One region of the Stenotrophomonas sp. P5_B8 genome, then DNA from elsewhere that is predicted to be linked to it. Evidence: riboswitches for the same ligand, from Rfam matches in the RefSeq annotation. Region 1 holds a riboswitch; the other holds the start of a gene.

Region 1 (6,289 bases):
AGGTTGACGTTGGCCGCGCCCACCGCCGTGCGGATGCTGGCCATGCTCAGCCCGTTGGCGGCCAGCGCCGAGGGATTCACCTGGATCCGCACCGCCGGGCGCTGGCCGCCGGCCAGGCTGACCAGGCCCACGCCCGGCAACTGCGACAGCCGCTGGGCCATGCGCGTATCCACCAGGTCATGCACCTGCGGCAGCGACAGCCCCTGCGAGGTCACCGCCAGCGTCAGGATCGGGGTATCGGCCGGGTTGACCTTGCGGTACACCGGCGGCACCGGCAGGTCGTCGGGCAGGAAGCTGTCGGCGGCATTGATGGCCGCCTGCACTTCCTGCTCGGCCACGCCGAGGGCGACCTGCAGCGAGAACTGCAGGGTGATCACCGATGCGCCACCGGAGCTGGTCGAAGACATCTGCTTCAGCCCGGGAATCTGCCCGAGCTGGCGCTCCAGCGGTGCGGTCACCGCGCTGGTGGTCACCCCCGGGCTGGCGCCGGGATACAGCGTGGTGACCTGGATGATCGGATAGTCCACCTGCGGCAGCGCCGCCACCGGCAACAGCCGGTACGCCATCACCCCGGACAGCAGCAGCGCCACCATCAGCAGCGTGGTGGCTACCGGGCGCTCGATGAAGACACGCGACAGGTTCATGCCTCGGTCCGCGGCGGATCCTGGCTGACCACCTCTACCTTGGCGCCTTCGCGCAGGCCATCGATGCCCTCCACCACCACCCGCTCGCCGGCCTTGAGCCCTTCGCGCACCGACACGCGCTCACCCTCGGCCGGGCCCAGCACCACGTTGCGCAGGTGCGAGGTGTTGTCCGCGGCGATCACGTACACGTAGTTGCCCTTGCTGCCGAACTGCACCGCCGCATTGGGGATCACCAGCGCATCGGCACTGCTCACCTGCAGGCGGATGTTGACGAACTGGTTGGGAAACAGTGCCTCGTCGGCGTTGGCGAACTGCGCGCGCAGCTTCAGCGTGCCGGTGGCGGTATCGATGCGGTTGTCCAGACTGGACAGCACGCCCCCGCCCAACGACTGGCGCTCTTCGCGATCCCACGCTTCCACGCGCAGTTCCGGCGCGGCGCGCACGGCGGCCACCACGGCCGGCAGGTCCGGCTCGGGCACGGTGAACAGCACGCTGATCGGCGTGGTCTGGGTGATGGTGGCCAGCGGTTCGGTATCGCTGCTGCGCACCAGGTTGCCGACGTCCACGTTGCGCAGGCCCATGCGGCCCGCAACCGGTGCGGTGATGCGGGTGTACTGCAACTGCAGGCGCGCTTCATCGACCGCGGCCTGGTCGGTCTGGCGACGACCCTGCAGCTGGCGCACCTTGCTCTGCTGGTCGCTCAGGTCCTGCGCGGAGACGAAGTGCCTGCGCTGCAGTTCTTCATAGCGTTTGAGCTGGGCCTGGGCGTTGTCCAGCTCGGCCAGGTTCTGCTGCTGGGTGCCCAGCGCACGCGACAGCGCCACCTGGTAGGCGCGCGGATCGATCTCGGCGATCAGGGCGCCGGCCTTGACGTGCTCGCCCTCGCGGAACGACAGCCGCAGCAGTTCGCCATCCACGCGGCTGCGCAGGCTCACCGTGTGCAACGGGGTGACGGTGCCCAGCGCCTTCAGGCGTACCACCAGGTCCTCGCGTACGACGGTGGCCACGCGGACGGGCGTGGCGGCAGCGGCAGGCGCCGCGTCGGCGGCCGGTGCCGGCGCGAGCACGCGCCAGGCGATGGCGGCGGCGGCCAGCACGGCCACGACCAACAGCGGTTTGAACAGACGACGGGAACGCGAGGGCAGCGGGGCAGACATGGGGCATCCTGCGCGTGCGCCATACGGCGAACGCGTCCATGGTTTACCGGCCCGTGGGGGCAGGCGGGGCGAAGTGGGGTTGTCTGGCGGGGCCGCTGGTCGAATGCCGCAGCGTGGCTGGATGCCGACCCGGGAGGGTCGGGGGCGTCATGTTACCGCGTGCGGCAGTCTGCGCTCACATGCCCTTGGTCATGGGATGCAATGAACGCTGCGGTACCGACCGTTGGCCGGTACAAGGTCGCCCGGCCAACGGCCGGGCGCTACAGGTGCATTGAACGTTCCGTTCAATGCACCTCGTCGCGGTAGACGAACTTGGGCATTTCCCAGTTGAAGTGGATCGCCAGCAGGCGCAGCAGGAAGCCACCGCCCAGGCACCACAGCGTGGCCGCATTGAGCGACACGCCCAGTTCCAGCAGGCCCAAGTAGGCCGCGCCGGTGAACAGCGTGATCACCGCATACAGTTCCTTCTGGAAGATCAGCGGCACCTCGTTGCACAGTACATCGCGCAGCACGCCGCCGAAGGCGCCGGTCAGCATCCCGGAGATCAGCACGATCGGTGCGGCGTGGCCGGCCTCGCGCGCCACCGCGCAGCCGATCAGGGTGAAACAGATCAGCCCGAGTCCGTCCAGCACCAGGAAGGTGCGGCGGAAGTGGTGCATCCAGCGCGCCACCCAGGTGGCGATCAAGGCCGCGCAGATGGTGAAGCCCAGGTACTCCGGGTGTTTCACCCAGCCCAGCGGGTAGTGGCCCAGCACGATGTCGCGCAGCGAGCCGCCGCCGAGCGCGGTGACGCAGGCGATGATCACCACGCCGAACAGGTCCATGCGCCGCCGCCCGGCCGACAGTGCGCCGGTCATGGCTTCGGCGGAAATGGCGATGAGGTAAATCAGGGAGAGCAGCATGGCGGGAACTCCGGGCAACGGCAGGCGAGGACGGAACCACGCACACCACACGCCAGCGCAGGGCACTGTCGTGGGATGGGATTCCGTTGCCGCTCCCGCTGTCCTTTTGCCTGAGAGTTCAGTGGCCAAGGCCACGTGCCCCTTCGGCGGGTCATTGAAGACCTCTCTCCAGATCGGCGTGTCGGATGCATGGTTGGTGGCTGTGCAGCCACCGGCCTGAGCGATTATGGGAGCCTGCGCCTTCGGCGGGCGCCAGCGCGGCGCCTCTCTCCTGCATCCGGGCCGGATTCTAGCAGCCAGCGACCCCGCGCCGGTGGATAATCCCGGTATGCCCGCTGAACCCGCCCCCTGGTACGTCTACCTGCTGGAATGCCGCAACGGCAGCTACTACGCCGGCATCAGCAACGACGTGGCGGCCCGCTTCCAGGCCCATGTGGACGGCAAGGGGGCCAAATACACCCGCGCCAATCCGCCGGTGAAGCTGCTGGCGATGCGCGCCTACCCGGACCGCGCCACCGCCTCCAAGGCCGAATGGCAGCTCAAGCGCCAGCCGCGGGCGCGCAAGCTGGCGTGGCTGCAGGCGGTGGAATCGGCGTAGCGCCGGACGCTGCGGGCCGCGCGTCGCTTGTTCGCGTGTTCGCCGCCGACATACCATCGTGCATCTGCCGGTGATCGGCCTGCTGAACCCCTGGAGTGCCATGTCCCGCGACCTGATCCTGTACCCGGAAGACGAAAACGGCGATGTGCTGTGGAACATGCTGCAGGACGGTGATGACCTGTCGATTCCCCGCGAGGTGGATTTCGCGCTGATCTTCCCCACCGAAGACGTGGCCATTGCCTTTGCCGTGCACCTGCTCAAGAACGAACAGAAGGTGTCCTTCGCCCGCTACGAAGGCAACGACGAGTTCCCCTGGCAGATCCTGGTGCACCCGCTGATGGTGCCGACCCACCACAACATCGCCGGCTTCGAAGGCCTGCTGGGTACCGAAGCCATTCCCTACAGCGGACGGCTGGATGGGTGGGGGTGCGTTTCGCAGGGCTGACGCCCTTCAGCACGCCACGTACTGCACGCGACCCCGCCCTTCATTCGCGCACCTGCCGGAGAGCACCGATGTCCGCCCTGTTCCTGATCCTTGCCGCCGCCGCAACCGCCCCGCCCGCCGCAATCGTTCCGGATCCGGCCACGCTGGCGGCCATCGAGGCGACCTGTTTCGATTACGTGGACGGCCAGCTCGAAGCCGATCCACAGCGCGTCGCACGTTCGCTGCACCCGGACCTAGCCAAGCGCGCCATCCTGGGGGATACCCCGGACGAGCGGCTCGGGCTGCGGCGGATGTCCAAGGAAGAGCTGGTCGGGCTGACCCGGCAGGGCGCTCTGAAAACGCCGAAGGAGCAGTGGAACCGCAGCTGCCGGGTGCTGGACGTGACCGGCAACGCCGCCTCGGTGCGGCTGGAAACGCCATGGTTCGTGGACTATTTCCACATGGGCCGTTTCGGCGCGCGTTGGGTCATCGTCAATGCGCTGTGGTACAGCAAGCCGAAGCAATGAGCCCGTCCAGTGTCACCGAACAACCTCGCACATTCCGGGCAAGCGTTACATCCTGATCATCGCGATGACGTCTCATCCGGATCGGGCGCAGACGGGATGGCCTTCCTCCGCCGATCCTCACGGTCATCCCCGAAAATGATCCGCGCGCTGCGCTGGTAGCTCCAGTATGCCACCGCCCAGTTAAGCAGCACCACGATGCGGTTGCGGAAGCCGATCAGGAAGAACACGTGCGCGGCCAGCCAGAACCACCAGGCCAGCACGCCGGACAACTGCAGCCTGCCCAGGTGCACGATCGCGGCCATGCGCCCGATCGTGGCCAGGTTGCCGAAGTCCTGGTACTTGAACGGCCCGGGCGCGGGCTTGTTCTCCAACCGTGCGCGGATGATCGCCGCCACATGCTTGCCCATCTGCTTGGCCGCAGGCGCCACGCCGGGCACCGGCCGGCCGTCGGCCTGGCTGAGCGCGGCCAGGTCGCCGGCGACGAAGATTTCCGGATGGCCGTCCAGGGTGAGGTCTGGCTGCACCGGCACGCGGCCGGCGCGGTCCAGCTGGACGTCCAACGTGCGCGCCAGCGGCGAGGCGGCCACGCCGGCAGCCCACACCACGGTGCGCGCGGGGACGAAGTGATCGCCGAGCTGGAAGCCATCGCTGTTGATGTCGCTGACCGGCGTACCGGTGAGTACTTCCACGCCCAGTTTTTCCAGCTGGCGGCGGGCCTTGAGCGAGAGCACCTCGGGGAAGGTCGACAGCACGCGCGGACCGGCTTCCACCAGCCGCACCTTGGCGCTGGCCGGGTCGATGTGGCGGAATTCATTGCGCAGCGTGTGCCGGGCGATCTCGGCCAGGGTGCCGGCCAGCTCGACGCCGGTCGGGCCACCGCCCACTACCGCGAAGCTGAGCCAAGCCGCCTTGCGCGCCGGATCGGGCTCGGCCTCGGCGCGCTCGAAGGCGAGCAGCAGCTTGCGGCGCAGTGCAAGCGCATCGTCCAGGGTCTTCAGGCCGGGCGCATCGGCGGCCCATTCGTCGTGGCCGAAGTAGGCGTGCGTGGCACCAGTGCACAGCATGAGAGTGTCGTAGCCGAGGTGGCTGCCGTCGGCCAGGATGATCTGGCGGGAGTCCTTGTCGATCGCGGTGACTTCGCCCAGGCGCACTTCCACATTGCGCTGGTCGCCGAGGATGTGGCGCAGCGGCGCGGCGATGTCCGGCGCGGACAGCCCGGCGGTGGCAACCTGGTACAGCAGCGGCTGGAACAGATGGTGGTTGCGGCGGTCCACCAGGGTGATGCGGATGCGCGCGCCGGCCAAGGCGCGCGTGGCCCAGAGGCCGGCGAAACCACCACCGATGATGACAAGGTGGGGCAGGGGATCGCGGGTCATGCAGGGACTCCTTGGGGGCCGGCCGTCCGGCCCATGGGGGACATGGTCGACGCGTTCTATCGTCGCACGTGAAGCGGAACATTCACGTGGATGACAGATACTGGGTTCAGGGGCCGTCGCGCTTGCCGGCGGCCATGTCCTGAGTGCCGTGGAGGCTGAGATGACCGAGCCGGAAAAGCGCATCGCGTTGCTGATCGATGCCGACAACGCGCCCTCGTCGAAGATCGACGTGGTGCTGGCCGAAGTGGCGCGCTACGGCGTGGCCAACGTGCGCCGCGCCTACGGCAACTGGAAGAGTCCGTCGCTGAAAGGCTGGGAATCGGTGCTGCATGCCTACGCGATCCGGCCGATCCAGCAGTTCGCCTACAGCCGCGGCAAGAACGCCTCGGACATGGCCATGGTGATCGATGCGATGGACATGCTGTACGCCCGCAACCTGGATGGGTTTGCGATCGTATCCAGCGATGCGGACTTCACCCCGTTGGTGATGCGCCTGCTCACCGACGGGGTCAAGGTGTACGGCTTCGGGGAAAAGAAAACCCCCGAACCGTTCGTCAATGCCTGCTCCAAGTTCACTTACCTGGAAGCGCTCGGGCAGGACCTGGCTGCCGACGTGGAGGTGGAGCATGGCAACGAGGAAGCGCGCCCGCGCAAGAGTGGC
Region 2 (5,085 bases), on a different contig from region 1:
AGCCTGGGTTTCGCGGCGCCGGCGGATGTCGCGGCGCAGTTTGGAGGTGGTCGACATCTGGAACGTCCGGACTGCATCAAAGCGCAAAGGATACCGCACGGGCCCGGCCGGGCCCGTTGAGGGCCGCCGCCCGGCTCGGTCCCGCACCTTGCCGTGGCGCCGATAGCCCATGACGGTGATGGCCTGCCGATCGATGCCGCAGCCCTGACCAGGTGCCGCCGGATCGCCAGCACCACGCCGGCCACGCCCGCGTCGCCCGCCATCGTAGCGTGCGCGTGCGCTTATTCGATCGGCGTCAGCACGTCACGGCGGCGCTCGCAGTGCCGCTCCCAGTACCAGAAGCTGCCACCGATGGCGAAGAAGCCCGCGTAGCCCAAGGCCAGGTGCAGCGGGCTGCTGCTGAGCATCGGCGAAACCACGCCGGCCACCACGGTGTTGATCATCAGCTGGATGAACATCTGCATCGAGGAGGCCAGGCCGCGCTGATGCGGGTACATGTCCAGCACGGCGAGCGCCAGGATCGGGAAGATCAAGGCCATGCCGACGCCGCCCAGGAAAATCGGCATCACCGCCCACGGCAGCGCGATCTGCGGTACCGATACCACGTAGCCGACGTTCAGCAGCGCCGAGACGGCGCACAACGCAAACCCGATCGCGATCTGCCGCTGCGCCACGATCCGCCCGGCCATGCGGCCGGACAGGAACGAGCCCACGGTCATGCCGCCGATGGTGGGGATGAACAACCAGGCAAAGCCGCCCTCGCCCAGCTTGAGGTGTTGCATCACAAACACCGGTGCCGAGGCGATGTACAGGAAGATGCCGGAGAAATTGAACGCGCCTGCCGCGGCCAGGCGCAGCAGGCGCGGGTTGGAGCCCATCCGCACATAGCTGCGCAGCAGTTCGCGCATCGACAGCGGCGTGCGCGCTTGGACCGGGTGGGTTTCCGGCAGCCATTTGCCGGTGGCCAGCAGCAGCACCACGCCGAACAGCACCAGGAACCAGAAGATCAGCGGCCAGTCGCCGCCGCCGAGCAGGATCCAGCCGCCGATGATCGGCGCGATGGCCGGGGCGACGCCGAAGATCATCGACACCTGGCTCATCAGACGCTGCGCGTCGGCACCGTGGTACAGATCGCGGATCACTGCGCGGCCGACGATCACCCCGACCCCGGCGGTGACGCCCTGCAGCGCACGGAACACCAGCAGCGTGGTCATGTCGCGCGACAGCGCGCAGCCGATCGAGGCGCCGATGAACAGCACCAGCCCGCCGATGATCACCCGCTTGCGTCCGAACGCATCGGACAACGGGCCGTGCGCCAGGCTCATCAGGCCGTAGAACAGCAGGTACACGCTGATGGTCTGCTGCACGGCCACCTGGTCGACCTGCATGCGGTCGCCGAGCAGCAGGAAGGCCGGGAAAATGGTATCGATCGAGAACGGACCGAACATCGCCAGGCCTGCGAGCAGCAGGGCAAGGCGGCGGGTCGAGGGTGAGGCGGGCGTCATGCGGTCTTCCGTCTGGGCCGTGCGCACTGCACGGCGGGCGCAAGCCCGGAACGGGCGGCACCAGATGAATACGAGGGTCCGATGATGATAGGCCTTTGTACCGCCGGGCACCATCGCCGGAGGCCCGAGAGGGGCGCCCATACCACCCCGTATTCATGTGCCATGGGGACGCAGCAGAGAAAGCCGCTGGGCTATAATTGGCGGGCACCATGGTGGGAGAAGCGGACACCCGCTGCCGAAGGCGCAACGCCCGTAATCGCTCAGGCCCGATACCACCCGTACCAAAACTCTGGAGAGACCGGCCCATTGCCGGCGCCGAAGGGGCACGAAGCACGCAGATGCGCGCTTTTAAACTCTCAGGCAAAAGGACAGAGGGGCACCCAGGAAGACCGCAAGGTCCGGTGGATCGCTGTCGCCCGCGACACGCCCTGGCCCCGGCTGCCTTCCGAACGTGCGTGCCCACTCTTCGAGATGCCAGCCATGTCCCAGAACACTCCTTCCCTGCGCGAGCTTGAACACAGCCACGCGTTCGTCGAACGCCACATCGGCCCCAACGACGCTGAAATCGCGCAGATGCTCGACGTGGTCGGCCACGCCTCGCTGGACGCGCTGACCGATGCGATCGTCCCGGCCGGAATCAAGTCGCCGGCCCCGCTGGACCTGCCCGAGTCGCTGACCGAAGTGCAGGCACTGGCCAAGATCCGCGCCATCGCCGACAAGAACCAGGTGTTCCGCACCTTCATCGGCCAGGGCTACTACGGCACGCTGACCCCGAACGTCATCCTGCGCAACGTGCTGGAAAACCCGGCGTGGTACACCGCCTACACCCCGTACCAGGCCGAGATTTCGCAGGGCCGCATGGAAGCGCTAATCAACTTCCAGACCCTGTGCGCCGACCTGACCGGCATGGAGATCGCCAACGCCTCGCTGCTGGATGAAGCCACCGCCGCCGCTGAAGCGATGACCCTGGCCAAGCGTTCGGCCAAGTCCAAGTCCGACACCTTCTTCGTGCACGACGCCGTGCACCCGCAGACGCTGGAACTGCTGCGCACCCGCGCCGAGCCGATGGGCATCGTGCTGCGCGTGGGCACCCCGGCCGAGGCGATGGAGGCCGAAGCCTATGGGGTGCTGCTGCAGTACCCGGACACCTTCGGCCATATCGGCGACTACAAGGCGCTGGCCGATGCCGTGCACGCCCGTGGCGGCCTGGTCGCGGTGGCGACCGACCTGCTCGCGCTGACCCTGATCGCCGCCCCCGGCGAATGGGGCGCGGACATCGTGGTCGGCAACTCGCAGCGTTTCGGCGTGCCGTTTGGTTTCGGTGGCCCGCATGCCGCCTTCATGGCCTGCCGCGACGCCTACAAGCGCTCGATGCCGGGCCGCCTGATCGGCGTCTCGGTGGACGCGCAGGGCAATGCCGCCTACCGCCTGACCCTGCAGACGCGCGAGCAGCATATCCGCCGTGAGAAGGCCACTTCCAACATCTGCACCGCGCAGGTGCTGCTGGCGGTGATGGCCTCGATGTATGCCGTGTACCACGGCCCGGAAGGTCTGACCCGCATCGCCCGCCGCACCCATCGCCTGGCCGCGATCCTGGCCAGCGCACTGCGCGCTGCCGGCGTCAATGTGGGCGAGCATTTCTTCGACACCCTGCACGTCAAGGACGTCGACGCCAAGGCGATCCACGCCAAGGCCGCGGCCGCACGCATCAACCTGCGTGCGATCGACAGCGATGCGGTCGGCATCAGCCTGGATGAAACCGCGACCCGCGCCGACATCGTCGCGCTCGGCCAGCTGTTCGGTGCCACGGTCGATGTGGACGCGCTGGACGCGGCCACCGCCGATGCGTTGCCGGCCGGCCTGGTGCGCACCAGCGACTTCCTGACCCACCCGGTGTTCAACACCCACCACAGCGAACACGAACTGCTGCGTTACCTGCGTTCGCTGGCGGACAAGGACCTGGCGATGGATCGCACCATGATCCCGCTGGGCAGCTGCACCATGAAGCTCAACGCCACCGCCGAGATGATCCCGGTGACCTGGCCGGAGTTCGCCAACATCCATCCGCTGGCCCCGGCCGACCAGGCCACCGGTTACAAGGAACTGATCGACGGACTGGAAGCGATGCTGGTGGAATGCACCGGCTACGACGCGGTCAGCCTGCAGCCGAACTCCGGCGCGCAGGGCGAGTACGCCGGCCTGCTGGCGATCCGCGCCTACCACCGCTCGCGCGGTGAGGGCCATCGCGACGTCTGCCTGATCCCGGATTCGGCGCACGGCACCAACCCGGCCTCGGCACAGATGTGCGGCATGAAGGTCGTGGTGACCAAGACCGATGCCAACGGCAACGTCGATCTGGACGACATCCGCGTCAACGCGGAGAAGTACAGCGACCGCCTGGCCGCGCTGATGATCACCTACCCGTCCACGCACGGCGTGTTCGAGGAAGAGGTGGTGGAGATCTGCGAAATCGTGCACAAGCACGGCGGCCAGGTGTACACCGACGGCGCCAACATGAACGCCCTGGTCGGCGTGGCCAAGCCCGGCAAGTGGGGCTCGGACGTGTCGCACCTGAACCTGCACAAGACCTTCTGCATCCCGCACGGCGGCGGCGGCCCGGGCGTGGGCCCGTGTGCGGTCAAGTCGCACCTGGCGCCGTTCCTGCCCAAGGTGCTGGGCGGCGAAGGCGATGTCGGCATGGTCAGCGCGGCCAGCTTCGGCAGCGCCTCGATCCTGCCGATCAGCTGGATGTACATCACCCTGATGGGCACCGCCGGCCTGCGCAAGGCCACCCAGGTCGCGCTGCTCAACGCCAACTACATCGCCAAGCGCCTGGCCCCGCACTTCAAGACCCTGTACACCGGCCGCAATGGCCTGGTGGCACATGAGTGCATCCTGGACGTGCGTCCGCTGGAGAAGACCTCCGGCATCGGCGCTGAGGACGTGGCCAAGCGCCTCATCGACTTCGGCTTCCACGCCCCGACGCTGAGCTTCCCGGTCGCCGGCACGCTGATGGTGGAACCGACCGAGAGCGAATCGCTGCACGAGCTGGACCGCTTCATCAACGCGATGATCCAGATCCGCGAGGAAATCGCCGCCATCGAAGACGGCCGCCTGGACCGCGAGGACAACCCGCTCAAGCACGCCCCGCACACCGCCACGGCGGTCTCGGCCAGCGAGTGGTCGCACGCCTACCCGCGCGAACTGGCGGCCTTCCCGCTGGCCAGCCTGCGCCAGCAGAAGTACTGGCCGCCGGTGGCGCGCGTGGACAACGTGTACGGCGACAAGAACGTGATGTGCGCCTGCATCCCGGTGGATGCGTACAAGGAAGACGAGGGCGTGGAGGTATAAGCCTCCCTGCCCGGATGCAACGAAGAACGGCCCGCGCAAGCGGGCCGTTTTTGTTGGCGGTTGCTGGCCGTGAGCCGGCTCCCCCAAGACGCGTGATGCCTCCCGGTAGTGCCGGCCGCTGGCCGGCTCCCATTCACCCCGGTAGTGCCGGCCGCTGGCCGGCTCCCACGGATGCCGATCGGCATGGTGCAGAGCCGGCCAGCGGCCGGCACTACCGGGAGGCATCACG

Evidence for each region. Region 1 has a riboswitch for glycine ahead of ACXJKH_RS02390 (trimeric intracellular cation channel family protein). Riboswitches for the same ligand answer to the same signal wherever they lie in the genome.
Region 2: it holds a riboswitch for glycine, as region 1 does, so the genes downstream of both, gcvP (aminomethyl-transferring glycine dehydrogenase) here and ACXJKH_RS02390 (trimeric intracellular cation channel family protein) in region 1, are expected to answer to the same signal.

Annotation. Positions count from the first base shown of each region.
Region 1 is NZ_JBFULO010000021.1:6,230-12,518, reverse strand. Features, by position in the region: gene ACXJKH_RS02400 (MdtB/MuxB family multidrug efflux RND transporter permease subunit) at 1-644, opposite strand, end outside; gene ACXJKH_RS02395 (MdtA/MuxA family multidrug efflux RND transporter periplasmic adaptor subunit) at 641-1,801, opposite strand; gene ACXJKH_RS02390 (trimeric intracellular cation channel family protein) at 2,086-2,703, opposite strand; glycine riboswitch at 2,794-2,885, opposite strand; glycine riboswitch at 2,894-2,987, opposite strand; gene ACXJKH_RS02385 (GIY-YIG nuclease family protein) at 3,032-3,301, shown strand; gene ACXJKH_RS02380 (ribonuclease E inhibitor RraB) at 3,402-3,746, shown strand; gene ACXJKH_RS02375 (nuclear transport factor 2 family protein) at 3,815-4,252, shown strand; gene ACXJKH_RS02370 (NAD(P)/FAD-dependent oxidoreductase) at 4,309-5,628, opposite strand; gene ACXJKH_RS02365 (NYN domain-containing protein) at 5,789-6,289, shown strand, end outside.
Region 2 is NZ_JBFULO010000239.1:573-5,657, forward strand. Features, by position in the region: gene ACXJKH_RS13225 (hypothetical protein) at 1-57, opposite strand, end outside; gene ACXJKH_RS13230 (multidrug effflux MFS transporter) at 282-1,505, opposite strand; glycine riboswitch at 1,785-1,887, shown strand; gene gcvP (aminomethyl-transferring glycine dehydrogenase) at 1,986-4,856, shown strand.